3 regions of the Clostridium sardiniense genome follow, and region 3 is predicted to be linked to each of the others. Evidence: riboswitches for the same ligand, from Rfam matches in the RefSeq annotation. Region 3 holds a riboswitch; each other region holds the start of a gene.
The links. Region 3 has a riboswitch for S-adenosylmethionine ahead of K5V21_RS04000 (Na+/H+ antiporter NhaC family protein). Riboswitches for the same ligand answer to the same signal wherever they lie in the genome.
Positions count from the first base shown of each region.

Region 1: it holds a riboswitch for S-adenosylmethionine, as region 3 does, so the genes downstream of both, K5V21_RS07465 (methionine ABC transporter ATP-binding protein) here and K5V21_RS04000 (Na+/H+ antiporter NhaC family protein) in region 3, are expected to answer to the same signal.
Region 2: it holds a riboswitch for S-adenosylmethionine, as region 3 does, so the genes downstream of both, metF (methylenetetrahydrofolate reductase [NAD(P)H]) here and K5V21_RS04000 (Na+/H+ antiporter NhaC family protein) in region 3, are expected to answer to the same signal.

Region 1 covers NZ_JAIKTU010000005.1:158,725-163,450, forward strand. Annotated here, with positions in the region: gene K5V21_RS07455 (MetQ/NlpA family ABC transporter substrate-binding protein) at 45-854, opposite strand; gene K5V21_RS07460 (methionine ABC transporter permease) at 902-1,540, opposite strand; gene K5V21_RS07465 (methionine ABC transporter ATP-binding protein) at 1,541-2,503, opposite strand; SAM riboswitch class I at 2,681-2,857, opposite strand; gene K5V21_RS07470 (GNAT family N-acetyltransferase) at 2,975-3,490, opposite strand; gene K5V21_RS07475 (DUF503 domain-containing protein) at 3,508-3,795, opposite strand; gene K5V21_RS07480 (hypothetical protein) at 4,216-4,521, shown strand; gene K5V21_RS07485 (RidA family protein) at 4,630-4,726, opposite strand, start outside.
Region 2 covers NZ_JAIKTU010000005.1:8,395-13,120, reverse strand. Annotated here, with positions in the region: gene K5V21_RS06810 (V-type ATP synthase subunit B) at 1-448, shown strand, start outside; gene K5V21_RS06805 (V-type ATP synthase subunit D) at 452-1,093, shown strand; gene K5V21_RS06800 (MraY family glycosyltransferase) at 1,326-2,279, shown strand; gene K5V21_RS06795 (GNAT family N-acetyltransferase) at 2,459-3,007, shown strand; SAM riboswitch class I at 3,061-3,188, shown strand; gene metF (methylenetetrahydrofolate reductase [NAD(P)H]) at 3,273-4,142, shown strand; gene K5V21_RS06785 (S-ribosylhomocysteine lyase) at 4,154-4,609, shown strand; gene K5V21_RS06780 (vitamin B12 dependent-methionine synthase activation domain-containing protein) at 4,689-4,726, shown strand, end outside.
Region 3 covers NZ_JAIKTU010000003.1:114,958-119,683, forward strand. Annotated here, with positions in the region: gene K5V21_RS03990 (anti-sigma factor domain-containing protein) at 1-586, opposite strand, end outside; gene ispF (2-C-methyl-D-erythritol 2,4-cyclodiphosphate synthase) at 881-1,348, shown strand; gene K5V21_RS04000 (Na+/H+ antiporter NhaC family protein) at 1,385-2,689, opposite strand; SAM riboswitch class I at 2,774-2,942, opposite strand; gene K5V21_RS04005 (hypothetical protein) at 3,229-3,786, opposite strand; gene K5V21_RS04010 (HNH endonuclease signature motif containing protein) at 3,968-4,372, shown strand; T-box leader at 4,416-4,631, shown strand; gene thrS (threonine--tRNA ligase) at 4,707-4,726, shown strand, end outside.

The DNA of each region.
Region 1 (4,726 bases), on a different contig from region 3:
AATTGTTGCTATTTATAAACAACGATTTAAAGTATAGACCAGTTTTAAAATGCCGGAATAACCGCTCCATCATATTTCTCATTTATAAAGTTTTTAACATTCTCTGATGTTAAAGTTTCTGTTAAGTCTTTAATCTTTTGGCTATCTTTATCAGCTTCTTTAACAGCTATAATATTTGCATATTGTTCTGCTGCTTTTGAGTCCTTATCTTCTACAATAAGCGCATCATTTTTAACTGAGAATCCAGCATCTATTGCATAGTTTCCATTTATAACAGCTGCATCAACGTCATCTAATGCTCTTGGAATTGCAGCTGCTTCTAATTCTTTAAATTCAAAATTTTTCTTATTTTCTGTTATATCTTTTGGAGTTACAAGCTCTCCCTCTTTAACCTTTATAAGTCCATGAGATTCTAAAAGTTTAAGTGCTCTTGCTTCATTTGATGGATCATTTGGAATTGCTATAGTTGCTCCATCTTTTAAATCCTTAATATCTTTTATATTTTTTGAATATAATCCTAAAGGCTCTAAATGAACTTTTGCTGTATAAGTTAATCCCAAATTCTCTGCTTCATTTTGTTTATTCAAATATGGTATATGTTGAAAGAAGTTTGCATCTAAACTTCCCTCTGATAATGCCTTATTAGGTGTAACATAATCTGTAAATTCTTTTATATTTACTTTATATCCCTTTTCCTCTAACTTAGGTTTTATATGTTCTACAATCTCCTTATGTGGAACTGGTGTAACTCCAATTGTTATTGTTTTATCGTCTTTAGAACTGCCCCCGCATCCTACTAACGCTAATGATAAAACTCCTACTAGAACTGTTGATATTAATCCTCTTTTTTTCATATTGAAAATCCCCCTTATTATTTATTGCTTTTTGCTAAATTTAATTTTTATTTTGAAAGTTTCTTATAAAAATAATTTCCTAAAGTCTGTAAAACTTGAACTATGATTATTAAAAGTATTACTGTTACTATCATATAATCTGTTTCATATCTATGGTATCCATATCTTATAGCAACATCTCCAAGTCCTCCTCCAGCTACTGCCCCCGCCATAGCTGAATATCCAATTACGCTTATTATTGTTAATGTTAATCCGGAAATCATAGCTGGTATTGCTTCTTTAAACATTACCTTAAATATTATTTGACTATCTGTTGCCCCAAATGATTTTGCAGCTTCAATTACCCCTTTGTCCACTTCTCTTAATGCACTTTCTATTATTCTTGCAATAAAAGGTGCTGTTGCAATAGCAAGCGGAACTATCATAGCCTCTTTTCCAACAGTTGTCCCAACTATCAATTTACTAAGTGGGAATAATGCTACCATAAGTATTACAAATGGAAAACTTCTTAAAATATTTACTATAAAATCTAATACTCTATATACACTTTTATTTGGCTTTAATCCATCTGGTGCAGTTAATGTAAGAACTATGGCTATTATAATTCCAGCTATTAATGCACAAATTGTAGATAATATTACCATATAGGCCGTTTCACCTGTAGCTTTTAATATTTCTTCAAACATCTATAATACCTCCCACTGAACATTCTTTCTTCTTAAATAATCTAATATATAGACCTCATCTTCCCTATTGATACTTATAACTAAACTTCCAAGTACATCCCCTCTAAATCTTTCAAGTTTGCCCCAAACTATTGAAAAATCTTTATTTGTATCCTTTGCCATCTTAGTTATAAGCGCATTCTCTGAGAAGTCTTTTGGGAAGAATATTTTTATATTGACTCCATCATCAGGTAATATATCTATATCGTCATCCCCTAAGAATTTTTTAAGCGAAAGTCCTGGTTTTAAGAATAAATCTGCTGACTTACCTTGTGCTTTAACTACTCCATCTTCTAAAAGTGTTATCTCTTCGCATACCTCCTTAACAACTTCCATTTGGTGGGTTACTATAACTATGGTTATTCCAAGTTCTTTATTTATTCTTGATAATAGTGATAGTATATCTTTAGTTGTCTTTGGATCTAGTGCTGATGTTGCTTCATCACATAATAAAATCTTTGGTTCTAAAGCTAATGCTCTTGCAATTGCCACCCTTTGCTTTTGTCCCCCACTAAGCTCAGCTGGCTTACTACTTGCTTTATCTTCTAGAGATACTAATCTTAATAATTCTAATACTCTCTCATTTATCTTTTCTTTGCTAAATCCCCAAACCTCTAAAGGTAATGCAATATTTTCATAAACATTCTTACGGCTTAAGAGGTTAAAACTTTGAAAAATCATTCCAAGGTCTTTTCTAAGTTCCCTTATCTCTTTTTTATTTAGTGTTTTAATCTCCTTTCCCATTACTTTTATTGAACCTGAATCATAACTCTCAAGCCCATTTAAACATCTTAGCAATGTTGATTTACCTGCCCCACTATGTCCAATTATTCCATATATCGCTCCTTTCTTTATCTCTAATGATATATCTTTTAAAACCTCTGATTTTCCAAAATTCTTTTTTATGCTCTCTATCTTTATCATAAATTTTGCCCCCTTTTATGAAAATAAATAAGAGTAGAAAAATACCTTTTAATGATTCTTTAACTCTTGGTTAAAAAATAGGTTTCTTCTACTCTTTGCATCTTAAACTTAATAAAATAAAAAATGCACTAGAGAATAAATCCCTAGTGCATGATATAATCACCCTATTAATTTATTCTCTCATCTATCAGCAATTATCTTGCTGCAGGATTTAGCACCACACGTAACAATAAAGTATAAATACTCATAACAAATAAACTCCTCACTCCTGAAGAATCTATAATCGAACATTTAGTATTGTCCGTAGGTTGCCGGGTTTCATAGGGCCAGTCCCTCCACCACTCTTGATAAGAAACCTAATATTTAGTTTTAATATTCTAATTTTAAAATTTTTTCAAACTTCTTGTATATTAATATAATATTTAAAAAAAGTTTTGTCAATAATAAATTTCCAGTAATTTATCAATGTTTTTATAATATTTTTTCTAGACAGATAAAATCCCCGTCTTTTCCTTGAAGATTTATCACTCCAACCTCTTCATATCCACTTCCTATATATAGCTTCTTAGCTCTTATATTTTCAGTGTTTGTATCTAGTCTTATATGTGATAATTCACGTCGTATGCATTCCTCTTCAATAAACTTTAAAAGTCTTTTTCCATTACCACTTCTTGAAAACTTGGGACTTACCATTAATCTATGTATAACTAAAGCTTTTTGTGAATTACTCCATTTTAGTTTTTTATAATTTATATCTTCAGAGCTATTTAAAACTACAGCTCCAACAATATTATTTTTTATATTATATTCTGAATCCTCAGATTCCATTACAAATAAATCTCCATTTTTAAGATCCATTTCAAAATCTTTAATAGTTGGATATTCCTTTGTCCAATTAAGCCCTGTCCCTACACCGCTTTCTAATACCTCATCTATCATTAGTTTTATTTGATTTAAATCCCCATACTTAGCTACCCTAAACTTCATTATATCCTCCATACTAATTAAAATATTTCTGTTTCTTCCTCAATATCTATAATTTTCCCTTCAATGTTTTCTTCTAAGAAATCTAATATCTTTTCCTTTGTAGAATGTGCTATTTTTACATTGCCACATACAGCTGCTATACCAATAACCATAAACTTATGCTCATCTTGCCTATCAACTTCTCCAACTGATATGTTAAATTTATTTTTTAATCTTTGAGTAACACTTCTAACTATCATTCTTTTTTCTTTTAAGGAACCTACCCAAGAATTTCTTATTGTTATTTTCATAAGTAAAATATCCATGTTTAAACTTCCCTTCATCTCATTAATTGATTCTGCATTAATTCCGTAATTTGTATATATTTATAATAATATAAATTTATAATATTATAAATTATAATATTATAAATTTCACAAAAAATAATCAAGTTATTCATTAATTATATTATTTATGAATAACTTGATACTTATTATAAAATTTCATAACATTTATACCTTAAATAAAAAATTAATAACCTACTATATTTTATCATTATGTACTTTTTGTAAAATATTCAATTCAATTAAATATCTCTTCAAAAAAAATGTTATAATTCAAGTGTAATTTTTTGAATTTAAGTAGATTTATTCAAATAATTTAGAATTTAATATGTAATTTGTAATTAAACTTTTTCTACTGATTTTTAATATAATATACGAAATTTATTTTTAGGAGATGAGACTATGAACATAGATTATTTTATTAAACTGGCTCTAGATATTTTCTGTATTTTTATATTTACTTGTTGGGTTAGATATTCTTTTAAAAATGAAAAAGGATTAAGTTATAAAGCTTTAACAATTTTATTATTAACTAATGAAGTTGCTTCTACTATAGAAAACTTTTCTGAAAATATATATAATCACATATATTTTATTTTCTATATAATTCAAGGTATAGCTCTAATAATAATTTTATATAGTGGTCTAAAATCATTATTTACTTTAATTAAAAAATTTAATAACGAAAAAATTAAAATAGAATATTAAAGAATAATAGAAGAAAACTATATTTGACTGTATAAACTATTTATATTAATAAAAAAGGCTAAGAATCTTAAAAGATTTTTAGCCTTTTTTTATTTTTAAACTTAAATACTATTCTACTATAGCAATTACTTCAATTTCAACAGGTGCATCTAGTGGTAATTTAGCAACTTCCACACAGCTTCTTGCAGGTGGTTCACCTTGGAAG
Region 2 (4,726 bases), on a different contig from region 3:
GACACATCCAATTCCAGATTTAACTGGATATATAACAGAAGGACAAATAATACTTTCAAGAGAACTTTATAAGAAGGGTATTATGCCTCCAATAGATGTTTTACCATCACTTTCAAGACTTAAAGATAAAGGTATAGGTAAAGGAAAGACAAGAGAAGACCATGCTGACACAATGAACCAATTATTCTCAGCATATGCTCAAGGTAAGCAAGCAAAAGAATTATCAGCAATCTTAGGAGAATCAGCTCTTTCAGATACTGATAAAGCATTTGCTAAATTTGCAGAAGCTTTTGAAAATGAATATGTTTCACAAGGATTTGAAGCAAATAGAACAATCACTGAAACTCTAGATTTAGGTTGGAAGTTATTAGCACTACTTCCTAGAACAGAGCTTAAGAGAATTAGAGATGAGTACCTTGAAAAATATATGCCAAGAGAGGAAGAATAGGCTATGGCTAGATTAAATGTGAATCCTACTAGAATGGAGCTCACAAAGCTGAAAAAGAGATTAACAACAGCTACTAGAGGTCATAAGCTTTTAAAAGATAAGCAAGATGAGTTAATGAGACAATTCATTAATCTTGTTAAGTATAACAATAATCTAAGAAAAGATGTTGAAGGGCAACTTGAAGGATCATTAAAGGATTTCGTTATGGCTAGAGCCGTAATGAGTTCAGAGTTCTTAGAAGAGGCAATTGCTTATCCAAAAGAAAGCATTTCTGTAGATGTTGGAAACAAAAACATAATGAGTGTTAATGTTCCAGTTATGAACTTTAAAAGACAGCTTGAAGGTGACGAAGGTAGTATCTTCCCATATGGATTTGCAAATACATCATCAGAACTTGATGATGCAATAACAAAGCTTTATGGAATATTACCTAAGCTTTTGGAACTTGCAGAAGTAGAAAAGTCATGTCAGCTTATGGCAGATGAAATAGAGAAAACAAGAAGAAGAGTTAATGCTCTAGAATATATGACAATTCCTCAACTTCAAGAGACAATCAAGTACATAAGAATGAAACTTGATGAAAATGAAAGAAGTGCTTTAACTAGACTTATGAAAGTCAAGAGTATGATAGAGCAAAGAGGATAATTAATTCTAAAATACACCTTAGGTTTTCTAAGGTGTATTTATTTTTGAGTTTAAAAAATAAATTAGTTTATGTAAAAAGTGTTTAAAATCAAGATTTTGGTAAAGAATTAAAAGTAAATTAAAATTATCGTAATATAATTGATAATAACCTACATTAATAGTATAATTCTTATAGGTTATAATTTTTTTTACATAGAATTAACAATCTAACCTAATTTAGGAGAAGGAATATATGGATTATTTTATAGAGTTTATGATTTCTTTCATATTGGTTGTAATTTTAATGCCGATATTAATGAAATTATCGCATAAAATTGGTTTTACTGATAAACCTACACAAAGAAAGAAGCACAAAAAAGTAACACCACTATGCGGTGGACTTGCAATGTTTATAGGATTCTTTATAGTATATTATTTCGTTGGAAGTGAAAGTAATTCTGAAAGTATATGGATCTTCATTGGATCTTTATTAATAGTATGTATAGGATTAATAGATGATTTCTATAAATCAGTTGGAAAAGAATTTCCAATACTTCCAAGACTGATAATTCAAATATTAGCAGCAGTATTAATATTTAATGCTGGTGTCGCATTTAAAGGCTTTACTAATCCGTTTACAGGGGATTATGTAGCTCTTAATACTTTTTTACAGTTTGTTTTGAGTATTACTTGGATATTTGGAGTTACGACAGTAATAAATTGGTCAGACGGAATGGATGGACTTGCAGGAGGAATTTCTTTAGTTTCTTCAGGTACATTCTTCATTGCAGCAATTATTTTAGGACAAAGTTACTCAGCATCTACTTCAATCATACTTGCTGGGGCAATTGGAGGATTCTTATTATTCAATAGATATCCTGCAAAGGTATTTATGGGAGACTCAGGTGCAAATTTTTTAGGATTTATTTTAAGTATCATTGCATTAGATGGTGCCTTTAAGCAAGCTACTGTACTTAGCTTATTGTTACCAATATTAGCACTAGCAGTACCTATATTTGATAACTTATTTGTTATATTTAAAAGGTTTAATGAAGGAAAACCAGTGTATCAGGCAGATAGAAGTCAGATGCATTTTAGATTAGAAGAAAAAGGATTAACAAAACCACAAATAGTGCAGTTTATAGTTGGAATAAGCATAGTTTGTTCATTCTTATCTATAGTACTATTATTTTACAATCATCCATAAAATAAGCATCATATTAAAAATGATGCTTATTTTTTTATAAAAATTTAATTATTAGTGTATTACTGATTCATAAATTATAGAAACAATATTTAATAATTATAGATAATATATTAAGTATATTGACACATAAACCATATTTTGTTATTATGATTAGAAAATAAAAAAGGGGGCTTAGATTTATGTATAAGGGGAAGAAGGTAATTCTTAGAGCACATAAGGAAGATGATATAGCAAAACTTAATGACTTTATAAATGATTATGAAGTAAAAAGGCTTCTAAATATTGAAACTTCATTTCCATTAGCACTTTGGCAAGAAGAAGAGTGGGTTAAGAAAAGAAGAGATAATGATCAAACATATGATTTTGCAATTGAAGATTTAGAAAGTGGATGTATAATAGGTGGTTGTAGCATAAACTCTACTAGTATTAAAAATAGAAATTGCATAATTGGAATCATGATTGGGGATAAAGATTATTGGGGAAAAGGTTACGGATATGATGCTCTATCTGTACTTATCAAATTTATCTTTGAAGAATGTAATATGGAAAAAATAAAACTTGGCGTATTTTCATTAAATCCAAGAGCAATTGCTTGTTATAAAAAGCTTGGCTTTAAAGAAGAAGGTCGTCTTAAAAGAGAAATATATAGAGAAGGAAAATATCATGATGAGATATTGATGGCTCTATTTAAAGAAGAATATTTTGAAAATATGAAAGATAAAAATTAGAATATATTTACAAAAAAGTATTTTTAATGTATAATTATACAAAATAGAATATATACTTATCAAGAGTGGTGGAGGGACTGGCCCTATGAAACCCAGCAACCTATGTATAACAATAATTTATTAGGGGTTTTTATATATAAATTTGTTATAGTATGTGGTGCTAATTCCAGATAGATAAGGATATGAGTTTAAGATTAAAGTCTTAGGTGTAATATCCTAGGACTTTTTTATATTTCGAAGTTTAGGATATAAATAAGGGGGCATTATGAATATTAAGGAGATTTTTCATAAAAGAAATTTAGTATTTTCTTTTGAGGTATTTCCTCCAAAGAATAATTCACCAGTTAAAAGTATATATAGAGCTTTAAATGAGCTTTCAGATTTAAAACCGGATTTTATTAGTGTAACCTATGGGGCAGGTGGTAGTCTAATAAATAACAAAACTACAGAGATATCATCACTTATAAAAAATGTGTATAATATAGAACCTTTAGCACATTTAACATGCATATCTTCTAAGAAAGATGATATAGATAAGATAACAGAGAGACTAGAACTTGAAGACGTTAGTAACATACTTGCATTAAGAGGTGATGATAATGGTGACTCTAGAAAAGACTTTAATTATGCAAGTGAGCTCATAAGTTATATAGAAAAAAAGAAAAGATTTAATATAATTTCAGCATGTTATCCAGAAGGCCATATAGAAAATAAATCAATAGATATGGAAATAGATAATATGAAAAGAAAGATAGATTCAGGTACATCAAGCTTTATTTCTCAGCTGTTTTTTGATAACAATATTTATTATGATTTCTTAGATAAGATAAATAAAAATGGAATAAAAACTCCAATTCAAGCTGGAATTATGCCAGTAATAAATAAAAGGCAGATAGAGAGAATAACAGAATTATGCGGTGCAAAAATTCCGCATAAATTCTCAAAAATAATGAATAAGTATGAATATAGTCCAGAAGCTTTAAAAGAAGCAGGTATTGCATATGCAGTTGAACAAATTATAGATTTAGCTTCTAGTGGAGCTCAGGGCATTCATCTTTATACAATGAATAATCCTTATGTTGCAAAAAGGATTAAAGAAAATATTAAGACAGTCATTAAAACAATTAATAATTAGGAGGCAAATGTATGAAAAAAGTAGAAAGTTTTGAACTAGACCACACTAAGGTAAAGGCACCATTTATAAGAAAATGTTGTGTATACGAAGGAGGACATGGTGATAAGATAAGCAAGTTTGATATAAGATTCCTGCAACCTAATAAGGAGGCTTTTGGAACAGCAGCTATGCATGCACTAGAGCATCACCTAGCTTATAATATTAGAGAAAATTTAGATGGAGTTATTGATATATCCCCAATGGGATGTAGAACAGGATTTTATTTAAGTACTTGGGGTGATAAAGATCCTATAGAAATAAAAGCAGCAGTTGAGACAGTTCTTAGAAATTTATTAAAATCAGAGGATATACCAGCAAGTAATGAAGTTCAATGTGGAAATTATAAAGATATTTCTCTTTTTGGAGCAAAGGAATATGCAAAAGATGTAATTAGCAAAGGATTCTCACTTAATATATATGGAGAGTAGTGGGAGGGAGATTACTCTTCAGGAATCAGAAATTTTAAGATACTTAGGATATAGAGGGCAAGAGAAGCCCAAAAATATTATGAATAAAATTTCGGGTGTAAAGAAAGAGTGTAGAGA
Region 3 (4,726 bases):
TACGTTTAAAGGATTTTACTATTACTCCTCTTAACTCCGGTTTTGAATTCTTATTTATTGAAACCACATTTGATTCTTCTTCTTTGTCATTTTCATCTACACTAATTTCTTCATTAGTTTTCTCTATTATTACTTTCTTAATCACAGTCTTATTAGATTGCTTTTCCTTTGGTATTTCTACCTCATCTTTTGACTCTTCAATTCTAATATAATCTTGTATAAGTTTATAATTAGGATTTGAAAATATAATAGTGTATGTAATTATATAATCATTCCATTCCTCTATAAACTTTCTTGGCTGCATAGTCTTCTTAGATAATATATTAGGAGGTAATTTTTTCTTATCTTGTATAAACTCTAATAACTCTACTTCTCCTATTATGTAAAAAGCTATATTTAATATTGTATTTCTATCCTTATCACTTGGAGAGTACGCAAATAAATCTTGTATTAGAACTTTATAAGAATAAAGTTCTTTCTCCATCAAAGATATCTGCTCCGCTCTAGCTTTATTTACCTCATCACTTATCTCTACTAAACTTGGTATATCTGAAAATTTATATTTATTTCTATCGAATATCTCCAAATCTATACGCTCCCCCCTACGTCGACATTATTTTTGTCAAATAATATCTATTCTTATATTTAATTATACCTAAATACCTGTTTTTTTTAAATGAAATTACAAATTAATAATCATTTATTAAATACTTTTGTAATATATTATAAAAAGCACTAATTGTATCGGTGATTTTTTTATGAAATCAAATGTTATTTATGTTGATTTTAAGTATAAGCGTCGCGAGGTTAATACCGTTTACTTCTTTATACTATATTTTTATGTTAAACTTATAGAAGAAATATTAGAGAGGTGAAAGATATGCGTATTGGCTTAGGTTATGATGTACATCGTTTAGTTCAAGGTAGAGATTTGATTTTAGGTGGCGTTACAATCCCTTATGAACTTGGATTATTAGGTCACTCTGATGCCGACGTTCTCATTCATGCAATTATGGACTCACTACTTGGAGCTACAGCATTAGGTGATATAGGTACACATTTCCCTGATACTGACCCAAAGTATAAAGGGATATCAAGCATAGCTCTTCTTAAAGAAGTTGGAAATCTTTTAAAGGTTCATGACTATAAGATAGGTAATATCGATGCAACAATAATTTCACAAAAGCCAAAGATGGCTCCTTATATAGAGATAATGAGACGTAATGTAGCAGCGGCATTAAACATAGAGTTTAATCAAATAAACATTAAAGCTACTACAGAAGAAGGACTTGGTTTTACTGGAGAAGGTCTTGGAATCTCATCCCAATGCATATGCCTAGTAAACTAGATGTACTAAAATAAAAAAGCCCAAACTCGGGCTTTTTTATTTTACTCTATTTTCTTCTTTTCTTCTACTCCAGTAAAATATTATAGCAACTACCGCTGATATACCCATTAGATATGGGTAGAACAGATATTGCATTATTTCAATAGGTGATATTGCCGCAAGTCCTGCTGCTGATATAAGCTGAGCACCATAAGGTATTATCCCTTGGAATGCACATGCGAACATGTCCATAATACCTGCAACTCTCTTTGGCTCTAAATCAAATTCATTTGATATGTCTTTAGCAATTGGTCCTACTGTAACTATTGCTATTGTATTATTTGCAGTACATATATCAACTAAGCTTGCTAAAGCTCCAATTCCAAGCTCTGCACCTCTTCTAGTTTTAAAGTTTTTTAATCCCTTATGAAGTATAAAGTCAATTCCTCCATTGTATTTTATAATTGCAACCATACCAGCTATTAATAATGATATTATTATTAATTCACTCATACCATTTATACCTTCTGCCATACTTTTAAAAAGTCCTATAATATCAAAACTTCCAGTCCCAATTCCGATAGTCCCTGCTAAAATTATTCCAGATGCTAAAACAAATATAACATTTATTCCTGCAAGTGCTGCAACTAAAACACCTATGTATGGAACGATTTTTATTAAGCTATAATCATAACTACCTAAGCTAATAGCTTCCGTTCCACTAGTTATAACCATAAAAATAATTGCTGTAATTATTGCAGCTGGTAATACTATTTTAAAGTTCATTCTAAACTTATCTCTCATATCACAGCCCTGTGTTCTTGTTGCTGCTATTGTTGTATCAGATATAATTGATAAGTTGTCCCCAAACATTGCTCCGCTTACAACAGCTCCAACTACTAAGGCTACAGCTATTCCAGTCTTTTCAGATACTCCAAGTGCTATTGGTACAAGCGCAACTATTGTTCCCATTGATGTTCCAACTGATAATGCTATGAAGCATGCAACTATAAATATTCCTGTTACCAAAAGATTTGGTGGTAATACTGAAAGCCCTAAGTTTACAGTTGAATCAACTGCCCCCATAGATTTAGCAACAGCTGCAAATGCTCCTGCTAATATAAATATTAAAATCATTAAGATTATATTAGTATCTCCTGCTCCTTTGCAGAAAATCTGTAGTTTTTCTTCAAATCTAACTTTAGTATTCATAACTAAAGCCACAACTGATGCAATTAAAAATGGTATTATCACAGAAACTGCATAAAAATCCTTTGCAATTATTGCAATTCCAACATATACAACCACAAACACTATTAATGGTAAAAGCGCCCACCAATTCCCTTTATTCTCTTTGTTCATTTTTTGCCCTCCCTAAAGTTCCTATACACAAAATAAAAAAGCTTCTGATAGAAATCAGAAGCTTTATATACACTCTATAAATACTACTTATCTATCAGTTTTCACTGCTGGATTTAGCACCACACTCTATAATTAAAAATGACAAACAATCAATGCATGTTATACATTGATTCTCTTATAGTCATTCCCACCTTAATTATTAGTAGGTTGCCGGGTTTCATAGGGCCAGTCCCTCCACCACTCTTGATAAGACTTTTTTTAATTTTGATTATGCTTTATTGTAACAATGTTAATAGACTATGTCAACATTTATAAGTTACTAATATTCCTAAATAATTCAAATTAATACTAATTTGAATATTAATTTAATAAAAATAAGCAATTCATATACCTAAATGAATTGCTTATTTACATTAACCTTATTAAAGTGTTTCTGATAATTTATTTAAAAGAATTTTTCTAAATATATTTGAGCATTCCTTATCTTCTCCAACCTTTAAGTATACTTCTCTCCATTGATCTAATGATAATCCTATTCCTTATTTAAACTCTTCTTCCTTGTTTGTCATTCTTATTGAATCATCAATGAATTCTCCTAAGTCCTTTGCTGTTTTGAATACTTTTATATATAAGAATTGTTTGTTATCTCCAACCCAAACCTTATTAAACTCTTTTGCAAACTTCACTAACTCCGTTATAATTTCGCTGTCATCTTTATCCCATAGATTACTTAAAAATGTATATTGTTCTTTCATTATTTTTGCTTCTTCTTTGGAAATTTTATTCTTTTTCAAAAGATTATTTATTAGATCACAAGTTGAAACGGCTGGAATTTTCATTACTAATTTTTCTGTTCCATATGCCCATTTATAGAATGCTTTTTGACAAAATGAGTGTTGTATATAGCCTAATAACACTCTTGGATTTGAAAAGTATGAATAAATATTTTCTATTCCATTTTTGTTAGAAAATATAAGTGCATGTATATATACCGATTTGCTTGTTGGCAATTCATTTGTAAAAGCATGCCCTCTTATTGCTTTGTGTTCGTTAACATTATTAGTCCAGAAATTAAATGAATTGTAGTTATCTCTCATAAATATCACCCTTCTTCATAAATCTCAATATAATATATTATATAGTATATTATACCATTTTTTATTGTTTTTACCCTTGATTTATACAATTTAATTTTTTATTTTATATAAATATTCTGTTAATTGATTTAACTAATTTTTTTATCTATAATTATTAAATATAGATTAAGGAGGTTTATCATTGTATTTTTGTGAAATATGTAATAAAGAAGCTGATATTCATCACATTGTTCATAAAAATGAAGGTGGTTTTGATATAGAGTTAAATTATATGTATCTATGCGAATATCACCATCGTGGAAGATTAGGACCACATCACTCTCTTGAAACAGATATTTCTTATAAAATTAAATTACAAAAAAAGCTATATAAACTTCTTCCCAAAAGATACTACTCTTTTAAGGAACTTTGTAATATATTAAACGCTTCTACCAATATGGTTAAGCGTTTGACAAAAGATATAAAATTATATAAAGAAGGCTATAAAAAAGAAGATATTATATTTATTTTAATGGGTAAATCTTACTATTCTGAAGAATTGCTCGAAAATATTAAACTCGAGAAACTTTATGAAAGCATTTATTGACATCTGAAATTTGTATGATTATAATATAAATTAACTTAAGAAGATAAACACATTGATGAGAAGAGTATGTTAAATCCTCATTTACAGAGAGAGAGTACATTAGCTGTAAGTACTTTTATATGAGCTTAACAGAAAACTAACTCGGAGTGACTCCAATCCAGTCCGTCATTGTCACGTTACGACATATTAAAGTGATTCTTAAGATTTAATCTTAAGAATAACTAGAGTGGAACCACGGATATTATACTTCGTCTCTAATTTTTAGAGACGGAGTTTTTTTATTTTAGTAAATAATTTTTAGTTTTAATATAAAGAAAGAAAGGAGTTTTTTAAGATGATTAAAGTTAGTTTAAA